One region of the Brevibacillus borstelensis genome, then DNA from elsewhere that is predicted to be linked to it. Evidence: riboswitches for the same ligand, from Rfam matches in the RefSeq annotation. Region 1 holds a riboswitch; the other holds the start of a gene.

Region 1 (4,594 bases):
ACACGCCCATTCCAACTTTCCTCAGCCATCCTGCTCTCACAAGATCCTCCCCTTTCATCATTAACCGTTTATTTGAAAAACCCCAAAAAGCCTGATGTGTTCAAGTCTTCAAAAATCAGCTATTTGGATAAAGCGGCCTAACGCGAGTGGCGAATGCGCAATCCTTTTGGCGTCACTCGCCAATCTACCCAGGCCAGAATCAGGTCAAACAAGACCGCCAGCAGCGCAGCCGGCACCGCACCTGCCAGGATGATGCCCGTGTCCACCATGGCAATCCCGCGAAGGATCAGGTCGCCCAAGCCGCCTGCCCCGATAAACGCCGCGAGCGTCGCCACTCCGATCGTCATGACCGTAGCCGTGCGAATCCCGGCAAATATGACGGGGCGGGCCAGTGGAAGCTCTACGATCCGCAGCATCTGGCCTTTGGTCATCCCCATGCCGCGCCCTGCTTCCAGCAGCGAGGAATCGACGTCCAAAATGCCGGTGTACGTATTGCGGACGATAGGCAGCAGCGCGTAAATGACCATCGCGATGACAGCCGGGATCGGTCCGATGCCAAACAGCGGAATCATAAATCCGAGCAGCGCCAGACTGGGAATCGTCTGGAAGACCGAGATCACGGCCAGCACCGGACCGGCAAGCTTCCGGTACCGGGTCAGCAGAATGCCTGTCGGCACCGCAACTACAATCGCCCAGAACAACGCGACGACAGACAGAACGATATGCTCCCAGCTCGCCTGCACAATATCCGGCCAGCGGTCTGCCATTACGGAAATCACTTCACTCATTGCGCCACGCTCCTCTCCTGATCCAAGTATGGCCGTGCAAGCACATCGACCAGACTGGCCCTTGTCAACAAGCCTGCCAACGTCCCGTCTTGGCGGACGACCGGCACGTACCCGTACGGAGCTTCCTGCACGAAGCCGATGGCATCCGCGAGCGGAGTGTCGGGTGAAAGCGTCATGGTGTCTGTCCGCATCACATCGCGGATGGCCAGCGATTCATCCGGGTACCGCTTGTGAATATCCGCCGTATCCGCCATGCCCAAGTACTTCCCATGCTTGTCGACAACGATCAGCCCGGTTACCCGCTTGCGGTGCATGATCTGTACAGCCTCCGCCAGCCCTCGGCCCGGGGAGACGGTAACCGGCTGCGTGACCATGACATCCTGGACAAGCTGCCCGAGGTGGGACTGCAGCCGTTTTTCCCCGATGAACTCCCGGACAAAATCATTGGCCGGATGGCGCAAAATGTGATCGGGCGTCCCCTGCTGGATCACATTCCCGTTTTGCATGACCACGATCTGGTCGGCGATTTTCAACGCTTCATCCATGTCGTGGGTGACAAAAACGACTGTTTTGTTCAGCTCCTGGTTCAGCCGGATCAGCTCATCCTGCAGCTGCTCCCGGGTAACCGGATCGAGCGCCGAAAAAGGCTCATCCATCAGAATGATCGGCGGATCGCTCATCAGCGCCCGGGCTACCCCTACCCGCTGCTGCTGGCCTCCGGAGAGCTCGGACGGGTATCTGTCCCGGTACCGGTCGGGGGCCAGGCCGACCATATGGAGCAGGCGATCGACCTTTTTGTGATCAATCGACCCTTTTCCCCCCTGAAGCCGTGGCACCAGCGAAATATTTTCCGCGATTGTCAGGTGGGGAAACAGGCCGACCTGCTGAATCACATAGCCGATGCTCCGCCTCAGCGCGACCGGATCGACCTCCGCCGAATTCCTTCCGCCGACGGTAATCGTCCCCGATGTTGGCGAAATCAACCGGTTGATCATCTTCATCGTCGTGGTCTTGCCGCAGCCGGATGGCCCGACCAGCACTGTGATGCTCCCCTCGGGAATCTCCAGATTGAGATTCGGGATCACAGTCGTCGAGCCGTACGATTTGCGCACGCGTTCAAAGACAACCGCATTTGCCATTCGCATCCCCTCTTTTCGCTGTATTTTTGAAAATAAAAAGACCCCGCCAATGCAGGGTCTGTACCTGTAAAAATACAAAAAGACCCTGCAAAAGCATAGGGTCAAAAAACCGAATTGTTTTCCACGTCGGAATGATCTGACACGGAATGCTTGTTTTGACCCATCTTGAGGCTGACGAGGTTAGCTGACGGACTCGGGAAAGATGGTTCCCTACGGCAGATATGCTGCCGATTCGCCCCGGAAAAAGTGGTTCCCCCGCTTTCCGATTATGCAAATCGGAAATTAAGCTTATGGCTATTATGCATGAACTCGATCATCAAGTCAAATCTCCGGATGACCACTCAGTCTCTACTTGATGAAAAAAGGCCCCTTCTGTCTGCCAAAGACATCGGGGCACCTCCTTTTTTCGTGAAACAAATGCCAGTTTTATCCCATAACGCCTTCCTGGCTTTGAGCAAGCGGGAAATGGCAGGAGACAAAATGCCCTGCAGCACCTTCTGTCAGTGTCGGCGCAGTCTGTCTGCACACATCCTGCACATACGGACATCTGGTGTGAAAATGGCAGCCGGACGGAGGATTGGCCGGATTCGGCAGATCGCCCTGCAGGACAATCCGTTCCTTTCGCTGCGTCGGATCAGGAATCGGGACAGCCGACAGAAGCGCTTCCGTGTAGGGGTGGCGCGGGTTTGCAAACAGCTCGTCGCGCTCTGCCAGCTCCACGATTTTGCCCAGGTACATGACCGCGATCCGGTCGCTGATATGCTTGACGGCAGGCAAGCCGTGGGCGATGAAAATGTAGGTCAGCTTTAGCTCCTTTTGCAGCTTCTTGAGCAGGTTCAGCACCTGCGACTGGATCGACACGTCGAGCGCCGATACCGGCTCGTCGCAGACGATCAGGCTCGGATTCAAGGCGAGGGCGCGCGCGATGCCGATCCGCTGTCTCTGCCCGCCGCTGAATTCATGCGGGTGGCGGCTCATATGGTGGGCATCCAGCCCGACAAGGCGCAGCAGCTCCACAACCTTTTCCTTCAGCTCGCTTCCTTTGTGGGTGCCGTGTACGCGCAGCGGCTCGGCCACGATTTCTTCCACCCGCATCCGCGGATTGAGCGAGGAATACGGGTCCTGAAAAATCATTTGCAGGTGCTGCCGCAAAGTGCGGACCTCGGCTTTGCCGAGAGTGGACAGATTTTTTCCCTCAAACCAAATCTCCCCTTCGGTCGGCTCCAGCAGCTGCAAAATCATCTGGCCGGTGGTCGACTTGCCGCAGCCGGATTCTCCGACGATTCCCAGCGTTTCTCCGCGGTACACGGTAAAGTCGACGCCATCTACGGCCCGTACGTAGCCTGTCTCTTTGGAAAACATGCCTTTCTTGAAGGGAAAATGCTTTTTTAACCCTTTAACCACCAACAGCGGTTCTTTCGTCTGGTCCATTGCTATGTGCCTCCTTTACGCGTAGAAGCAGCGTGCCAGATGGTTCAGGGCCACCTCTTGAAGCTGCGGCTTGTTTTGCTTGCACTCTTCTGTGGCGGCAGGGCAGCGCGGGTGAAACGCACAGCCGCCCGGCATGTCGAGCGGATTCGGTACCGAGCCGGGGATCGAGTCCAGCTCCTCCCGATTTTCGTCCAGCTTCGGCAGCGAACCGAGCAGCCCTTTTGTATACGGATGCTTCGGCTCCGCAAAAAGGGAAAAGACGTCAGCCTGCTCCACCACTTCTCCCGCGTACATCACCACGACTCGATCCGCCATCTCGGCTACGACACCGAGATCGTGCGTAATCAGAATGACTCCGGTTTGAAACTCCTTGTTCAGCTTTTTCAGCAGCTCGAGAATTTGTGCCTGGATCGTCACGTCCAAGGCGGTCGTCGGCTCGTCCGCGATCAACAGGGCCGGATTGCAGGCCAGCGCCATGGCGATCATGACGCGCTGCCGCATACCCCCTGAAAGCTGATGGGGAAAGGAATCGACGATCTTTTCCGCATTGGGGATGCCGACGTGATCCAGCATTTCGACGCTGTGTGCCCGGGCTTCCTTTTTGTCCATCTGTCTGTGCTGGCGAAATACCTCTCCGAGCTGGTTCCCGATCGTAAACACGGGATTGAGCGAGGTCATCGGCTCCTGGAAGATCATCGACAGCTTGTTGCCGCGCAGCTTGCGAAGCTCTTTTTTGCTTAAAGCGAGCAGGTTTTGGCCCTCCAGCCAGATTTCTCCGCCCACCACTTCGCCAGGCGGGGCGACCAATCCCATGATCGAGAGGGAGGTAACGCTTTTGCCGCAGCCCGATTCGCCGACGATGGCAAGTGTCTCGCCCTTGGCTACGGAAAACGAGACGCCGTTTACGGAGGGAACGACGCCGTCCTCAGTTTTGAAATGCGTCCGCAAATGTTTCACTTCCAGCAAGTTTGCTTCCATATCGAGTCTCCCCTCCTTACTTCGCTCTAGCCTTCATGCGAGGGTCCAGAATGTCGCGCAGCCAGTCTCCGAGAAACATAATGCCCAAAACCGTGATCGTAATCGCTACACCGGGGAAGGTCGCCACCCACCAGCTCGTAGCGAGGTACTGCCTGCCGTCGCTCAGCATGCCGCCCCAGGAGACAGTCGGCGGCTGAATCCCCAAGCCGAGAAAGCTGAGCGAGGCCTCCGCGATGATCGTCGTGGCTACGCTCAACG
Region 2 (4,594 bases), 2.4 Mb from region 1:
TACCAGAGCATCATGCTGACCCCTTTTGTTGCCATAATATCGGAGTCATCTGTGTAGAAGTAGATGATGGTTTCGCCTTTTTTCGGCGGTTCGTGTTGAAAATGGTATTCCGCCACAACCTTCAGATCGGTATTTTCCTTTTTTATTTTCCTCGGCGGATTTTTCAAATTGTATGCCTGGGATGTCTTGATGAAGATCGTGTTGCCGTTGGCGTCCTTGACTAACATTTTGTATACCAAATCCTCCGGCAACTGCTTTTCCAACTCGCTGCGGTCTGTCGGGTCCTTGAAATTGCTGGCGCTGAGCAGCTGATTGACGCGAACCTTTTCAGCCGTTTCCTTTTCATAGCGATATTGATTGTGGCGATCCGTTTTCAGTTGAACGACAATAATATCCTCGAAGACAAACTTGAAAACGAACAGGTTCAGCGCAATCAGTGCGAAGAACGAGAGGAACAGCTTGTTGCGGATGCTCATCTACACCTTCTCCCCGATGAAAACGTAACCCGTCCCCCACTGCGTTTTGATGTACTGCCGCTCCCGTTCCAGCTTTTCCCGCAAATTTTTGATATGAACCGTCACAGTATTGAGGGAGCCGTAGCCGTATCCCCATACCCGGTCGTAAATTTGTTCGCGGGTAAACACAATGCCGGCATTTTCGGCCAGAAAGGTGAGCAACTGAAATTCTTTGGTGGAAAGGTCAATTTTTTCTTCATTTACATACACCGAGTACGTTTCCTTGTGGATTTCCAGTCCTTTAAATTTCAAAACGGTAATGGAGGAGCCGGATGGGTCCTTTTCGCTGTGCTCTTCGGTATGCTTGCGAATCCGCTCGTACCTTCTCAGATGCGCCCGGATGCGGGCGAGCAGCTCTTCCGTGTCGAATGGCTTCGTGATATAGTCATCGGCGCCGATTTCAAAACCGACGACTTTGTCGACCGCTTTTCCTTTCGCACTGAGAAACAGGATCGGCAGGTCCGATTCGCGGCGAATTTGCGAGCACAGCTCATAGCCGCTCATATTCGGCATCATGATGTCCAAAAGAATCAAATTGGGCTTCAAGCCTTGCTTCAACAAAGTAAGGGCATGCTCCCCGCTCTCTGAAAAAGTGACCTCATACCCTTCGTTTTCCAAAATATCTTCAAGAAGCTCTATGATTTCCTGATTGTCGTCTACAAGCAAAATATGGTCTTTCACAGGTACTCCCCCAGTAACCTCAAATCTCCTGAATATTTGTATTCTCTCCTATCATAACACGGTTTGACTGGTGAAGGACAAAGAAACCAAACGTTACCAGCGTGTTCCGGCAGGAAAAAGGACATATAATGAAGAATAGCGGGTGTTACTTCCTATTGACACCAGGTACTAAATTTCGTCAGAAAAAGCCAGAGACCTAACGTCCCTGGCTTTCATTTTTGTGCTTGCACTTACTTGCTAGGCTGCGCTTCCGGCTGTTGTTCCGGCTGTGGCACTGTATGTGTCTCAACTGGTGTCTCAGCTGCAGCTGCTGCCTGCTGCCCAGGCTGTTGCTCTGGTTGAGCTGCCTCGGGCGCTTTCGCTTGTTGTTCTGGTTGTGCTTCAGGCAAGGAAGCCGCTTGTACCGCTTTCTTGGCTGGAGGAGTGTCGGTGGCTTTCGCCTGGAGTGCCGGAGCAGCGATTCGCTTGGCTCCTACATAGCGTTTGCTCCAGTAATAGGGGTCGCTCAATTTGGTATTGACGACGCCTCTGCCAGATTCCGAGTGCACAAACGTGTCATTGCCGATGTAGATTCCTACGTGGGAAATGCTTCTTCCATTCGTCTTGAAGAAGACGAGGTCGCCGGGCTGCAAATCTTTGCGGCTAACCGGTTGGCCGACTTGATACTGAGAAGAAGAATTGTGAGGCAAATCTACACCTAGCGCATCAAACACATAGCGTGTAAAACCGGAGCAGTCAAAGCCTTTTTTCGTGGTTCCGGAAGACTTGTAAGGGACACCGTACAGATCATTGACGACAGTCATCAGGGGGGTTCCCTCCTGAGCATGCGCCGCACCGGTACCCATTGCAAGCAATCCGGCAATAAGCAAAGAAACTACTGTCTTGCGCAAAAGATACTGCTCCTCTCCTGAGCCTACGAGGTTAGCTGAAGGGTTCGGTCGAAAGGAATGCCCTAGACTGCGAGAGCGCAGCCATTCACCCCAAAGATAGTGGGTCCCCCGTTTCCGCATAGCGGAACTCGGCTATTTTTCGATATTTTTTTACACGCACCTCCACACAATTCAACACTTGTCCCACTTTTCCTTTTTCTACCCTTGTTTGTTCACGATTTCGTCACAATATTTTGTCATAAGCTGTAACGTTTCGTCAGTACCGTGCAAACGACATTTTTCTTCTATATGTAATGGAAACCATGTGTCGGACTTTTCTTCTCCATGACGGCTCGCCCTGCGCCGGAAAAGGGCTGAATCCAATCAAGAGGGATCCTTGTCCGATTGGGGGACGACACTTTATCCGTCCAGGGACGGAGGCAAAAACCAACCGCTCGCCCGTTATGTCGAACACTCGCCCCGTCTAGAATAAAGGCATAAGGTTGACACACCAACAAATAGTCGATTGGAGGGAAGCATTTCATGAGTGAGCGGTCTGGCAAGGTGCTCCTTGGACTCGCATTGCTGCTGACCGGAGGGTTTGTCTTATTGGACCAACTCGGTATCGACGGCGGCGATTTCCTCGGTGTGCTGATCCCCGGGCTGATCATGTTATACGGAGCCCGTAAAGTGATTGGCAGCTCCGGTTCCCGCTTCTGGGGGATACTGGTCTTTCTGTTCGGGCTGTTAATGTTGATCGGCAAGCTGCATTTACTGTTCAATGTCGTACTGGCTATCGGAGTGATTTACCTCGGGTACCGCTTTATCCGCCGCAGTGACAAGACGCATGATTCCATGCCGACAGTATGGGAGCGGCAGTGGGCAAGGCAGGTATTGAAAGAGGATGCTCTGGACGGCTGGGAGCACAGAATGGCCAAGAAGCAACAACCTTGATATCGATGACAAGTGATGAAACAAACCTGAAAAGTGCAAGGTACATGACAATCAAATTTCTTGTGATATGATAAGGAGGACTAAAAAATGGGTATTTTTAAACGACTGCGTGACTTGACGGTGGCTTCTGTGAATGACGCTTTGGATTCAATGGAAGATCCGGTGGTTATGCTCAATCAGTACATGCGTGACATGGAAGTGGAGATCGGACAAGTAGAAGTGGCAGTAGCCAAGCAAGTGGCCCTGGAGAAGAAATTCCACCAGCAATGGGAAGAGGCAGTGGCGCTTGCGGAAAAACGCGATCGTCAAGTAAAGCTGGCGCTGACCGAAGGGGAAGACCTGCTCGCGCGCCGGGCTTTGGCCGACAAGAAGCAATACGAGCTGCGTGCCCAGGAATACGAAGCCCTTTATCTGACAGCATCGGAAGCCGCTCAGCAAATGCGCGAGAAGCTGACCGAGCTGAAAGAAGAATTTTATAAAATGAGAGCGAAAAAATTCACTCTGATGGCAAGAGCGCAAGTAGCGAAAACGCAAAAACAAGTGAACCATGCAATTGTCGGCATGGGCAATCAATCTGCCGGCAAAGGCTTTTCCCGGATGGAAGAAAAAGTGCTGCGGATGGAAGCGGAAGCCAATCTGAGCGGCCAGTGGCGCCAGACCAGCGCTGGTTTGGAGCAAGCTCTCGAGTCCCTTGAAAAGAATGATCTGGATGAGGAGCTGGCCCAAATCAAAGCGTCTTTGCAAAGCAAAAAGGATGCCGAGCCTGCGAAAGTTCAGGAGTAACGACAGGAATCAGGCATCTCGTGTAGAATAGGAAGTGGCAACCAGGCAGCCTGTCCAAGCAGGCTGCTTTTCCCCTAGGAGGTTCTATCCTTGGCAGACTTTATGGTCTTTTTACGTCGATTTTTTGCGGAGCCAGGACGTGTAGGAAGCATCATTCCCAGCTCTCGTTTTTTATGCGAAAAGATGCTGTGCAGCGTGGACTGGAATCAGTCTGACGTGATTATAGAACTGGGGCCTGGAACAGGCGCCTTTACGGAAAGCATTCTAAAGAAAAAAAGGCTCGATACCAAATACATTTTGGTGGAGAGAGATCCGTTGTTTCGCGAAATGCTGACTCGCCGATTTCCCGGCATCACGATGTGGGATGAGGCACTGAAGCTGCAAGAGTACATGAGTAAGGCCGGGATTGGCAAGGCTGATGCCATTATCTCCGGACTTCCGTTTGCCAACTTTCCCGCGGAATTGCGGACGGGGATCTTGGATGAAGTCCAGTCTGCCCTTGCTCCGGGTGGCCTGTTCATCACGTTTCAATACTCCCTCCAACTGAAAGCTGAGCTGCAGACGCGCTTTCAGCGGGTAGAAACCACATTTACGCCGTTGAATATTCCGCCTGCGTTTATTTATACTTGCCGTGACGGAAGTGTAGGAAATTAGCCGACATGGGGCGTAAGAGAGGAGACCTTTGTGAAATTGTCCCGCTTACAAAAAATGACGGTCGGTGTCTTGATCATTTTGACAGGAATTGGCCTTTTTCTTGACAGCTTGCATATAATCACGTTTGGCCTCTTTGAT

What was found. Region 1 has a riboswitch for cyclic di-AMP ahead of V5G20_RS07325 (ABC transporter ATP-binding protein). Riboswitches for the same ligand answer to the same signal wherever they lie in the genome.
Region 2: linked by a shared signal. The riboswitch ahead of V5G20_RS22680 (C40 family peptidase) and the one ahead of V5G20_RS07325 (ABC transporter ATP-binding protein) in region 1 are both predicted to bind cyclic di-AMP.

Annotation. Positions count from the first base shown of each region.
Region 1 covers NZ_CP144922.1:1,574,996-1,579,589, reverse strand. The annotation lists gene V5G20_RS07335 (glycine betaine ABC transporter substrate-binding protein) at 1-40, opposite strand, end outside; gene V5G20_RS07330 (ABC transporter permease) at 138-788, opposite strand; gene V5G20_RS07325 (ABC transporter ATP-binding protein) at 785-1,927, opposite strand; cyclic di-AMP (ydaO/yuaA leader) riboswitch at 2,082-2,226, opposite strand; gene V5G20_RS07320 (ABC transporter ATP-binding protein) at 2,354-3,358, opposite strand; gene V5G20_RS07315 (ABC transporter ATP-binding protein) at 3,374-4,336, opposite strand; gene V5G20_RS07310 (ABC transporter permease) at 4,353-4,594, opposite strand, start outside.
Region 2 covers NZ_CP144922.1:4,724,924-4,729,517, reverse strand. The annotation lists gene V5G20_RS22690 (sensor histidine kinase) at 1-476, opposite strand, end outside; gene V5G20_RS22685 (response regulator transcription factor) at 477-1,196, opposite strand; partial or broken gene V5G20_RS22680 (C40 family peptidase) at 1,577-2,086, opposite strand; cyclic di-AMP (ydaO/yuaA leader) riboswitch at 2,092-2,230, opposite strand; gene V5G20_RS22675 (LiaF transmembrane domain-containing protein) at 2,609-3,019, shown strand; gene V5G20_RS22670 (PspA/IM30 family protein) at 3,107-3,802, shown strand; gene V5G20_RS22665 (class I SAM-dependent methyltransferase) at 3,893-4,456, shown strand; gene liaF (cell wall-active antibiotics response protein LiaF) at 4,487-4,594, shown strand, end outside.